Regions from separate parts of the Pectobacterium artocarpous genome, predicted to be linked through region 2. Evidence: predicted binding sites of a transcription regulator. Region 2 holds the regulator's gene; the other holds the start of a gene.

Region 1 (5,295 bases), on a different contig from region 2:
GCCCGAACCTGTTTGATGCTTTGCAAGCTGGCTTGTGCCGCTCGGTTCAGCAGCATGCTGCGTGCTTTGCTACTGATTCCTGAATCGATAACGCGTCCTGTGCGATCGACTTCCAGCCAGACTTCAACGCGACCTTCGGGGCGTTCGAGTGACGCCTGACGTCCAGTCGGGTAGCGTTTAGTTTGCTCAAGCTGCGCACGCAGCGCCTGCGCATAGCTAGTTTCCAGTGTGGCGACATTCACCGGTGGCGCGGAAGGCGCAGCCGGTGCCGGACGCTTGACCGGAGCTTCCGGGCGTGGCGCAGTCGGTTTAGCCAGAGCGGGTGTCGGTTTAGGTTTGGTTTCCGCTTTGGGCTTCACCTCTGGTTTGGGTTTCGGCTTCACTTCGGGTTTCGGAGGCGTAACCGGCGGTGCCTCTATGATTGGATCGGGCACATTAACCGGAATCGGCTCGGGTTCTGGCATCGGTTCGGGTTCCGGCTCAGGGCGCGGCTCGGGCTGGGGAATCGGTTCCGGTTCAGCCAGTGTGAGCGCCATGACCGTTTCGTCGTATTGCTGCTGAACTTTCAGCGGCGGCTGTTGGCTGGCGAAGAACAGACAGGTAGCAAAGACCGGCAACGGCAACCAACTGATGGCGTGGCGTGAGCGATAGAGCAGATACATGTCACGATTTCCGGGTAGCGATAGAAATGGACGAGAACCCACCCTGACGCAGGGTATCCATGACGGTCACCAGTCGCTCAACCTCGACGCTTTTATCGCTGTTGATAATGATGGTGGTTTGCTGGTCTTGCTGCTGTTGCAGCGTCGTAACAAGATCGCTTAGCGTCATCGGCTGTCCGTCCAGCTCCAGATGATCCTGTGCACCAAGCGTGATGATCGCTTTTTTCTGCGGCTTGAGTTGCTGCGCGCTGCCAGCGGCCGGGAGCTGGGTTTTCAGGCCCAGCGCAGGAATAACGTTCATGCTGATCAGCACAAAAAAGACCAGCAGGAACATCATCACATCGATCATCGGAACTAAATCGATGTGGGCTTTTTGCTTCTTGGGTTCGTTCCAGTTTCTCATTACTCACTTCCCTACAGGCGCGAATGTCTGAATGTCTGAACAGGGCAATCCGCGTGGCGCCGAAACAAAGCAGCCAATATAGGTAGGGTTTGTTTAAGTTTTTTTACATTTATGTGATTAATTTTTCATATTTATGCGAATTGATGGTGATTTTTTGCCAAAAATAAGTTTTTTTGATGTTTATGTATCATTTTCTAACAACCAAAGGGGAATAGCCAAAAAAGGGAGAGACACAGGTGGTGGGGGGATAACGGCGAAAAATGTATGGCCAGCGGGGAGCCGCGGGCCTGATAGTTATGCTTTTCCCGGTGGTTTCCTGAAGGTGGGAAGTTTCCTGAAAGCGAAAAAGAGCTGTAGCGTGTTGCACAGCACCAGAAAGGCGGTGATGACGAACACCCAGCGGAATCCCATCATGGCGGACACACCGGAACCGACCAGCGGCCCCAGTACATTGCCCAGATACATGAATGACTGGTTATAGCCGAAGATACGGCCTGTCACCTGCTGGCTGCTGTATTTGACCAACAGCGCCTGCACGGTTGGCATCAGTGCGCCATCGGCAAAACCCAGCATAAAGCGGAGGATACCGAGCTGCGTGGGGCTTTTTACTGTCGCCATGACCAGAAACAGCAGCACGCTGAGCGCCAGTGCGGCGATCAGGACGCGATGAGCGCCTATCCGGTCACCTAAACGACCCAGGCGCGGTGCGGATAGCAGGGCAGACACGCCGGGGATAGCGGCAATCACGCCACTGATAAAAGCAATGTTGTCCGTGCCGGGCGTCAGATCGCGGATGAACAGGGTGAGGATGGGGCTGATGGAACCGTTCGCCATCTGGATCATCATCGTCGTAATAAACAGACAGATAATGAGTGCCGGGTACGGCAGAGAAGCAAAGACGGCTTTCCCGCTGAGCCGGTTCTCTTTGGTGACCTTAACCATGCTCTCTTTAATCGCGAAAAGCGTAATCAGGAAGCTGGTAAACAGCATACCGCCGGTGATGAAAAAGACGATACGTAGCCCGATATAATCGGCCATAAAGCCGCCGAATAAGGGGCCGAGAATGACTCCGACGATCTGCCCGGTCGATAGCATACCCAATGCCCAGCCGCTTTTTTCACGCGGAACCTGCGACGCGATTAGCGCCATCGCATTGGGAATATACCCGGAGGTCAGCCCCATAAGCGTGCGCAGGATGAACAGGTGCCACACGTTGGTCGCTAGCCCTTGTAACGACATCACGATCGCCATGCTAAGCGCGGCGCGCAGCAGCATAAGTTTGCGGCCTTTACGGTCGGCGAGGCTTCCCCACAGTGGCGCAACGGCGGCAGAGACGAGAAAAGACGAACTGAAAATTAAGCCGGACCACAGGCTCCGCGATTCGTGCGAGTGAACGCCAAGCTGCTCAATGTACAGCGGCAGAAAGGGTAATATCTGGCTCATCGCCAGCCCGGTGAAAAAGCATCCCAGCCAGGCAGAGAAGAGGTTAAGTTTCCAGATTTCCATGGGGGGCGGAATAGGCCTTCATCAGCGAATAACCAATGGCGAAACCGTGGTGACTGCGCGCAAAAAAAAGTGTGCTAACCGACAGTGAATGGTGCTCAATTAATAACGGGCAGTGACTAAAATTTCGCCTTTCATCATGAGCATAGCATAGCCAGCGGCGTAGTGGTCACTGAGGGTAGTGATTCGCAACAAAAGAAAATCAGCATGGGGAGAAGGTGAACTGAGTGAAAGCCGCGGTGAATTTAATTGTGTGATAGATGTCACAAAAAATTAGCTTTTGAACAACAGGAGTTGTACAATTCACCACCATAAGGCAGTCCACTGCCAAGTAAGGCAAGAGCAACTCCATCGCGTCATCAGAATAACGAGCTAGGTAAAACAAGGTGAAAAAAGTGCGTAATTTCTTTAAAAAAATGTTGGCGGCTTACCTGAATACTTATAAAGACGTTCCGCCCGGCGCACTGTTCTAAGAATCTGTGCTATGCATGAAGCAGGCCGCTATTATAATGGTGGCCTGCTTTTTTATGGGATCGGCATGGTTGCCGGATCGTTTTTTAGCCCAGGGAAGCGGGTAATGGCTGATCTGCTCTGTACTATGCCACGGAATTTGACGGTGATTTGCATCGCGCCACTGTCTGGGAACCGCCGGACGCTGTTGTAGCCGCACCTGCTGCGAAGCCTGATCGAACGGGACAGAGAAGTGGAGGAGATTGGTACTGGCACCAACACCTGGCTCAAGCGTCGTGGTTCTCAGCAGACGGCCAGTGTTATTCTGGTTGGGCTGTATTACACTTTAGCTGCCGTAGGTTGAACGATAAAAACGACCACGATCGAAACCATCACAGTTTTATTATTTTACGGAAGGATATTTCCGTTGATAGATAAGGCCCATACCAAGGCCATCATGGCCTATATCCGTCATATTTCAAGTTATCTGTACGTTGGCTTTTCTCTCTCACCTCAGTCACTTACTGATGTAAGCTCTGTGGATTCACTGCGTCGCCGCCTGCATGTAATTAGAATTATTTAGGATCTATTTTTCTTAAGTAAAAAATATATCGGCCTCTGTAAGAAGAGGCCGATATAGATTAATTTTGTCTTGTTACCTGTTTCATTTTACGTTTTGGTTATGTTCGAGTTTCCTAAAATACACATGGCTATTGGTGTAATACTTTATTAGCCAATAAAGCAAACTGGCTGCCAGTAACGAATTAAATGCCGGTATGCCCCACTCGAAGGCTAATCCAACGATGGCACCGACAATGCTGGCAATAATAGCAGGCCAACCAATCAGAGGTGTTTGTGCGCTGTCAGGTAATTGGCCTTCGGCACGGCTGGCATCGAGCAGCGCCCTGTGAGTGCGTAAAATATAATAGTCAACCAGCATCACGCCGATAATGGGGGGGAATAGCACGCCTAATAATGTCAGGAAATCGATAAAGCGATCCAAAATACCGGCGACGGAAAGCGCTGTGCCGATGAGGCCAATCACCAGCGTGATCGAGACATAGCGTAATTTTTTCCCCGTGACGCCTTCTATAGCATTGGCGATTCCCAATGAGGAAGAGTAAAGGTTGATATCGTTTACTCTCAGTGTCGAAAATATAACGGCAATCAGCCCGATACCACCAGCAGCCTGAGACATGATTGTTACAACGTCTGCGGTATTGAGCGCGCGGGCAATAATGATGGCGAGGCCATTCACAATGAATTCCCCGACGATAATCGACAACATCGTCATCCAGAAAACGTGTTTTCCTGTTTGGGAATAGCGCGTCATATCTGGGGTAATTAAACTGGCGACGATGCAGCCGCCTACGACCATTGTCGCACCGGCGCTAATGGAAATTGCCGCACCGTTAGGCGCAGAAGCGATCAGCTCGGCAATATTGTGGCCGGAGAGCGTCATGATTGAGATATAGCCGACGACGATAACAAACATCGGTACGGCGATTTTGGCTGTGAAACGTAGTGCCCTGAAACCAAAGGCAACCAGCAGCGTCAGCGCAATACCCGATAGGGAGGCAGACCAGCCAAAGCTGAGTTTATCCGCCATCGCAAAATTGAGCGCTTTGGCGAATACGGCGTTCTGGACACCGAACCAGCCGATGAGGCTAACGGCGATAACCAGGCCAATCAGGACGGAACCAATGCGGCCAAAGCCACACCAGCGTGCGAGCAGGCTGCCCGACATGCCTTCTTTCATCCCCGCGTAGCCCAGACCCACCGTCACCACGCCAAAAATGGCGCTGCCAATAAAGATGGCGACAAATGCCTGGCTTAGCGTCATGGAATGGCCGAGCACCGCACCTAACATAAACTGATCTAGCGCGGTTAACATGCCGATGTGGACTAATGCCACATTTAAAAAAGGCAACCGAACACTCAGCGGGACGCGGCTGACGGGATAATCATCTATTTTTTCCATATCAATATGTTCTCTTATATAAATTGAATGCCTTTCTCTATGAGAGAGTTAGGAATATAACCATCGATTCCAAGATGGCGACAAAATTCCTCAAATTGAGGTAAAGAATGTGCTTCTGCTTTTTGATACATATTATATATTCTGTTCTCTATTGTTTTCGGTGATACGTTCATCTTTCTGGCAATTTCTTTATTTGATAAACGCTGCAATAGCAGAAATATAATATCCAGTTCTGATTGAGTGAAAATACTGGTTGTTAATTCTGTTTGTAGCGTGGTCGGTTTCTTTTGGTCTAT
Region 2 (5,295 bases):
AGCGGTTCGTATAAGTCGTTTCTGGCGGTATCGTGGGGATGCCATATTGCCACCGGCAAACCGTGGGCAGGCAAGCCGGTGACACAGGGCGCAGTGATTTATGTTGTTGGTGAAGGTGGGATTGGCGTTCCCCGCCGTATCCGGGCATGGGAGCAGACGCTTAACGGCGGTAGCCCGATTGATGCGCTGTATCGTGTCGATTGCCCAATTTTTCCGGCCAGTCCGGAGAGCGTACAGCAGGTGATACGTGCCGCCCGCGATGTGAAAGTCGCCTCCGGTATGCCGGTTCGTCTGATTATTCTGGATACGCTTGCCCGCTGTTTTGGCGGTTCGGATGAGAACGCGGCTAAAGATATGGGCGCATTCATTCAGGGATGCGACGCGATTAAAGCAGCGACACAGGCCACGGTGCTGATTATCCATCATTCCGGTAAAGATCAGGACAAAGGAGCACGCGGCTCCAGCGCCTTCCGTGCCGCGCTGGACGTGGAATTTAACGTCAGGCGTGAAGGTGAAGGCGGCGCGTTGATCCTCAGTTGCACCAAGATGAAGGATGCGGAAGAGCCGCCGCGTCGCGCCTATGATCTGAATGCCGTCGATCTGTACGTGGACGATGATGGCGACCAGATCACCTCACTGGTGCTGAACGATGAAGGCCGTGAAGTCAGAGAGGATGAGGCTGCCAGCGATCCCGACTTAGCCGGTATCCCACGGCTGACGGAAAATCATTTTGCACTGTGGCAGGCTATTCGCTCACGCACAGCTAACGGTGAAGGATGCACCCGCTCATTAGTACGAGACGATATGCGGGCAATGGGCTTTGATGTAAACAAGAAGTTTAGCCGCTGGCTGGACAAGCTGGAAAAGGATGGCCTGATCGCCTTTGAGGGGGAACGGATCACGCCGTTATCACAACGGAATAAGGTGGGGGATTAAACGGGGGAAAGTGGGGGCGAACGGATAAGAAGTCTTTCTATCCGGCATTTTCCCCCACTTCCCACGCATATATAGGCGCGAAGTGGGGGAATGATTTAACTCACTAATAAATAATAATTTTTAATCTAGCCATGAAAATCAGGTGGGGGAAGCCGTGATCCCTGAGTAAGTGGGGGGAAGGTGGGGGATGGCTTTCTGTTCCCGATCGAGTGAGTCATGGAAAAATCACCCACATAAGAAAGATGAGCGCCAGCCCCTCCCAAAAAAGGGGCTGGCGCGGTGTAATGTGTCCTGCCGTAGGGGCATCGATATCCTTAGCGTTTTGTGAACGTCAATTTCTTGTCATCCCTTTCATGCCGGAGACAGGTACAATGGCTTTAACCGCTTTATCCCATAAGCATGTATCGAAAAAAATTGCGGGTATTTGTGCGGGTATGGAAAGAAAGATTAAATGATATGTTTATTATTTATCAATAAGTTAAGTAAAATATGCTGCTAATCATCGATAACTACGACTCCTTTACCTACAACCTTTACCAATACTTTTGTGAGCTTGGCGCACAGGTCTTGGTGAAGCGTAATGATGAACTCACACTGCGTGAGATTGAACAGCTTGCGCCTGAGCGATTGGTCATTTCACCGGGCCCTTGTACGCCGGATGAGGCGGGCATTTCATTGGCTGCTATCCGTCACTTTGCCGATAAATTACCGATTCTGGGCGTGTGCCTTGGCCATCAGGCGATGGGGCAGGCGTTCGGCGCGCATGTGGTGCGTGCAAGACAGGTTATGCACGGGAAAACTTCTGCGATTGCGCACAATGATACGGGGATTTTCACGGGACTGGCTCAGCCTTTGACGGTTACCCGTTATCATTCACTCATCATTGATGCTTCCTCGCTACCCGATTGCTTTGAGGTCACGGCCTGGAGCGAACATGAAGGTAAGCATGACGAGATTATGGGAATCCGCCATCGCTCGCTTCCGCTGGAAGGTGTGCAGTTTCATCCAGAAAGCATTCTCAGCCAGCAAGGGCATCAACTTTTGGATAATTTCCTTAAAATTTAGCGAGATAGAAAGTTATTCTCTACAGTAGCCGATTTAATATTGCCTGTAATTGATTTTTTATGCATATTTATTGACTATATTTTCATTTCGACATAATGGACAGCAGAGTGAGGCAGCAAATGGCAGCAGAGCAGAAAGCAGTGACACGGGATACTCACGATAAAGTGATTTTGCCGGTTTATGCACCCGCGAAGTTTGTACCAGTGAAAGGTAAAGGGAGCCGCGTCTGGGATCAAGATGGCCGTGAGTATATCGATTTCTCCGGCGGCATTGCGGTTACGGCACTGGGTCACTGTCATCCTGCGCTGGTGAACGCATTGCAGCAACAGGGTGAAAAGCTGTGGCACACCAGCAATATTTTCACCAACGAACCTGCGCTACGCCTCGCCAGCAAATTGATTGATGCCACTTTTGCCGACCGCGTGTTCTTTGTTAATTCTGGTGCTGAGGCTAACGAAGCCGCTTTCAAACTGGCGCGCCACTATGCGGTTAAACGCCATAGTCCTTATAAAACCAAGATCATCGCTTTCTATAATGCGTTCCATGGCCGCACGCTGTTTACCGTTTCAGTTGGCGGACAGCCTAAATATGCCGATGGTTTCGGGCCTAAGCCTGCGGATATTGTCCATGTTCCTTTCAACGATCTGGCTGCGGTCAAAGCGGTGATGGACGATCACACCAGTGCCGTCGTGCTGGAGCCGATTCAGGGTGAGGGCGGTATTACGCCTGCGACACCTGAATTTTTACAAGGTGTTCGCGATCTGTGCGATCAGCATAAGGCGCTGCTGGTGTTTGATGAAGTGCAGAGCGGAATGGGGCGCACTGGCAAACTATTCAGCTACATGCACTACGGCATTACGCCGGATATTCTCACCACCGCTAAAGCGCTGGGTGGCGGCTTCCCGATTAGTGCGATGCTGACGACGGAAGAAATTGCCTCTGTGATGACGGTCGGGGTACATGGAACCACCTATGGCGGTAACCCGCTGGCCTGTGCGGTGGCGGAAGCTGCGCTGGATATCATCAATACGCCAGAAGTGCTGTCAGGCGTGGCGGATCGGCACGCTCGCTTTGTCAGTGAGCTGGAAAAAATCAACCAACAGTACGGTGTATTTGAACAGGTGCGCGGTATGGGGCTGCTGTTGGGGGCAGAACTGAAATCGCAGTGGCATGGCCGTGCGGGCGAGTTTCTGGCTGCTGCAACGGCTCAGGGCCTGATGGTGTTGATGGCGGGTCCGAACGTCATCCGCTTTGTGCCGTCTTTGATCATTGATGAAGACGACATTGTGCAGGGGATGGAGAAGTTCGCCAAAGCCGTCGCACAGGTTGTTAACGCAGCAAACTGAGTGATGTTCTTAAAAGAGCAGCGATAAAAAACGTAGGGAACGTTTTTCCACGCCGCTTGCGACGGTCTGTAAGGGGGAGCAGGGATGGCACACCATAAAAAAGCGTGAGGCCGAGGCTTCACGCTTTTTTGTTGGTAGGGTAGAGCAACAGGGATTTAGCGAGTGCCGTAAACGACAATTGTCTTACCGTGCGCAGAGATCAGGTTCTGGTCTTCTAACATTTTCAGAATGCGGCCCACGGTTTCACGCGAGCAGCCAACGATTTGCCCAATTTCCTGACGGGTAATTTTTATTTGCATACCATCTGGATGCGTCATGGCATCAGGTTGTTTAGCCAGGTTGAGTAGGGTTTGGGCAATACGGCCAGTTACATCAAGGAAGGCGAGGTTGCCGACTTTCTCTGAGGTAACCTGGAGTCTGCTTGCCATTTGTGCAGACAGACGCATGAGGATATCTGGGTTAACCTGGATTAGCTGGCGGAATTTTTTATAGGAAATTTCAGCCACTTCACAGGCGGTTTTTGCCCGCACCCAAGCGCTGCGTTCCTGACCTTCTTCAAACAGGCCGAGCTCACCAATAAAATCGCCCTGATTGAGGTAGGAAAGAATCATTTCCTTGCCTTCTTCATCTTTGATTAGCACTGCGACAGAGCCTTTCACGATGTAGTAAAGCGTTTCTGCTTTTTCACCTTGGTGAATAAGCGTGCTCTTCGATGGATACTTGTGGATATGACAATGGGAAAGGAACCATTCGAGAGTTGGGTCTGTTTGCGGTTTGCCGAGAACCATTCGCTATCATCCTCTGTTGTAATTCACTGCGCAAATTACAGGGGTCAGAGTTCCCTGTACGGCGTGTTTAACTGCTAAAAAAACAAAATTCAGTCTAGGCAGAATGACGTCAGGGAATATACTGGAACCACTGACCCTTGATTTTCCGGTGCTGCCTTGCCGCACCGTAAACGTGGCTGGGTATATCTGGCTACGTCATCATCTTCTTCGTTTCTGGGTTTGTCCAGAAAAGGTCTATTCTATTTTCGTTTTAACACAGCTTTAAGGATGTGTCTTGTGTTGTCTCGCTTCAGCATGACAAAGCTCTGATTAACGCTGATTTTTGTACAGTAACGGTATAAATTTTCAAAAAATTTTTAGTGGAGAGGCACCATGCAGGCACGGGTAAAATGGGTTGAAGGCTTAACGTTTTTGGGCGAATCCGCGTCAGGACATCAGGTGTTGATGGACGGCAATTCCGGCGATAAAGCGCCCAGCCCGATGGAAATGGTGTTGATGTCTGTGGGGGGATGCAGCGCGATTGATGTGGTTTCGATTCTGCAAAAAGGCCGCAACGATGTAGCGGATTGTGAGGTGAAACTGACGTCAGCGCGCCGGTCTGAAGCGCCGCGTTTATTTACCCATATCAATCTGCATTTTATCGTGACGGGAAAAGGGCTGACCGACAAAATCGTTGAACGCGCTGTAGCCCTGTCGGCGGAAAAATACTGCTCTGTGGCACTGATGCTGGGCAAGGCCGTTGAGGTGACGCATAGTCACGAAATTCGGGTGCTGGCTTAATCTCTTTCTCTGGGCACGACATTGCCGCGCCCAGTTTCGCTTATTCGATGGTTTTCCCTTCCATTAACCGCTGCACCAGCGGTGCCATGATGAGTTCCATCGCTAGCCCCATTTTCCCGCCGGGAACGACCAACGTATTGATGTGGGAGATAAATGATCCCTGCAACATGGCGAGCAGATAGGGGTAATCAATATTATCCAGGCCCTGAAAATGAATAACGACAAAGCTCTCGTCCAGCGACGGAATCGACTTGGCGGCGAACGGATTGGAGGTGTCCACGGTGGGCACGCGCTGGAAGTTGATGTGTGTGCGAGAGAACTGCGGCGTAATATAGGTGATGTAGTCTTCCATGGATCGCACGACGGAATCCATTACCGCT

What was found. Region 2 encodes CRP, which controls carbon source genes, mostly activating them, when cyclic AMP is high. Its sites were predicted from a motif close to ATGTGANNNNNNTCACAT; they were not measured.
Region 1: azuC (stress response protein AzuC) is a predicted target of CRP. The motif match lies at 2,820-2,837, and genes of this name have one in related genera.

The regions. Positions count from the first base shown of each region.
Region 1 is NZ_JBJXVK010000009.1:86,314-91,608, forward strand. It holds gene ACKQAD_RS07935 (energy transducer TonB) at 1-662, opposite strand, end outside; gene ACKQAD_RS07940 (ExbD/TolR family protein) at 664-1,065, opposite strand; gene ACKQAD_RS07945 (multidrug efflux MFS transporter) at 1,360-2,571, opposite strand; gene azuC (stress response protein AzuC) at 2,964-3,041, shown strand; gene ACKQAD_RS07955 (cytosine permease) at 3,683-4,999, opposite strand; gene ACKQAD_RS07960 (helix-turn-helix transcriptional regulator) at 5,014-5,295, opposite strand, start outside.
Region 2 is NZ_JBJXVK010000003.1:209,898-215,192, forward strand. It holds gene ACKQAD_RS03030 (helicase RepA family protein) at 1-936, shown strand, start outside; gene ACKQAD_RS03035 (aminodeoxychorismate synthase component II) at 1,426-2,001, shown strand; gene argD (bifunctional acetylornithine/succinyldiaminopimelate transaminase) at 2,121-3,347, shown strand; gene crp (cAMP-activated global transcriptional regulator CRP) at 3,503-4,135, opposite strand; gene ACKQAD_RS03050 (OsmC family protein) at 4,508-4,915, shown strand; gene ACKQAD_RS03055 (phosphoribulokinase) at 4,956-5,295, opposite strand, start outside.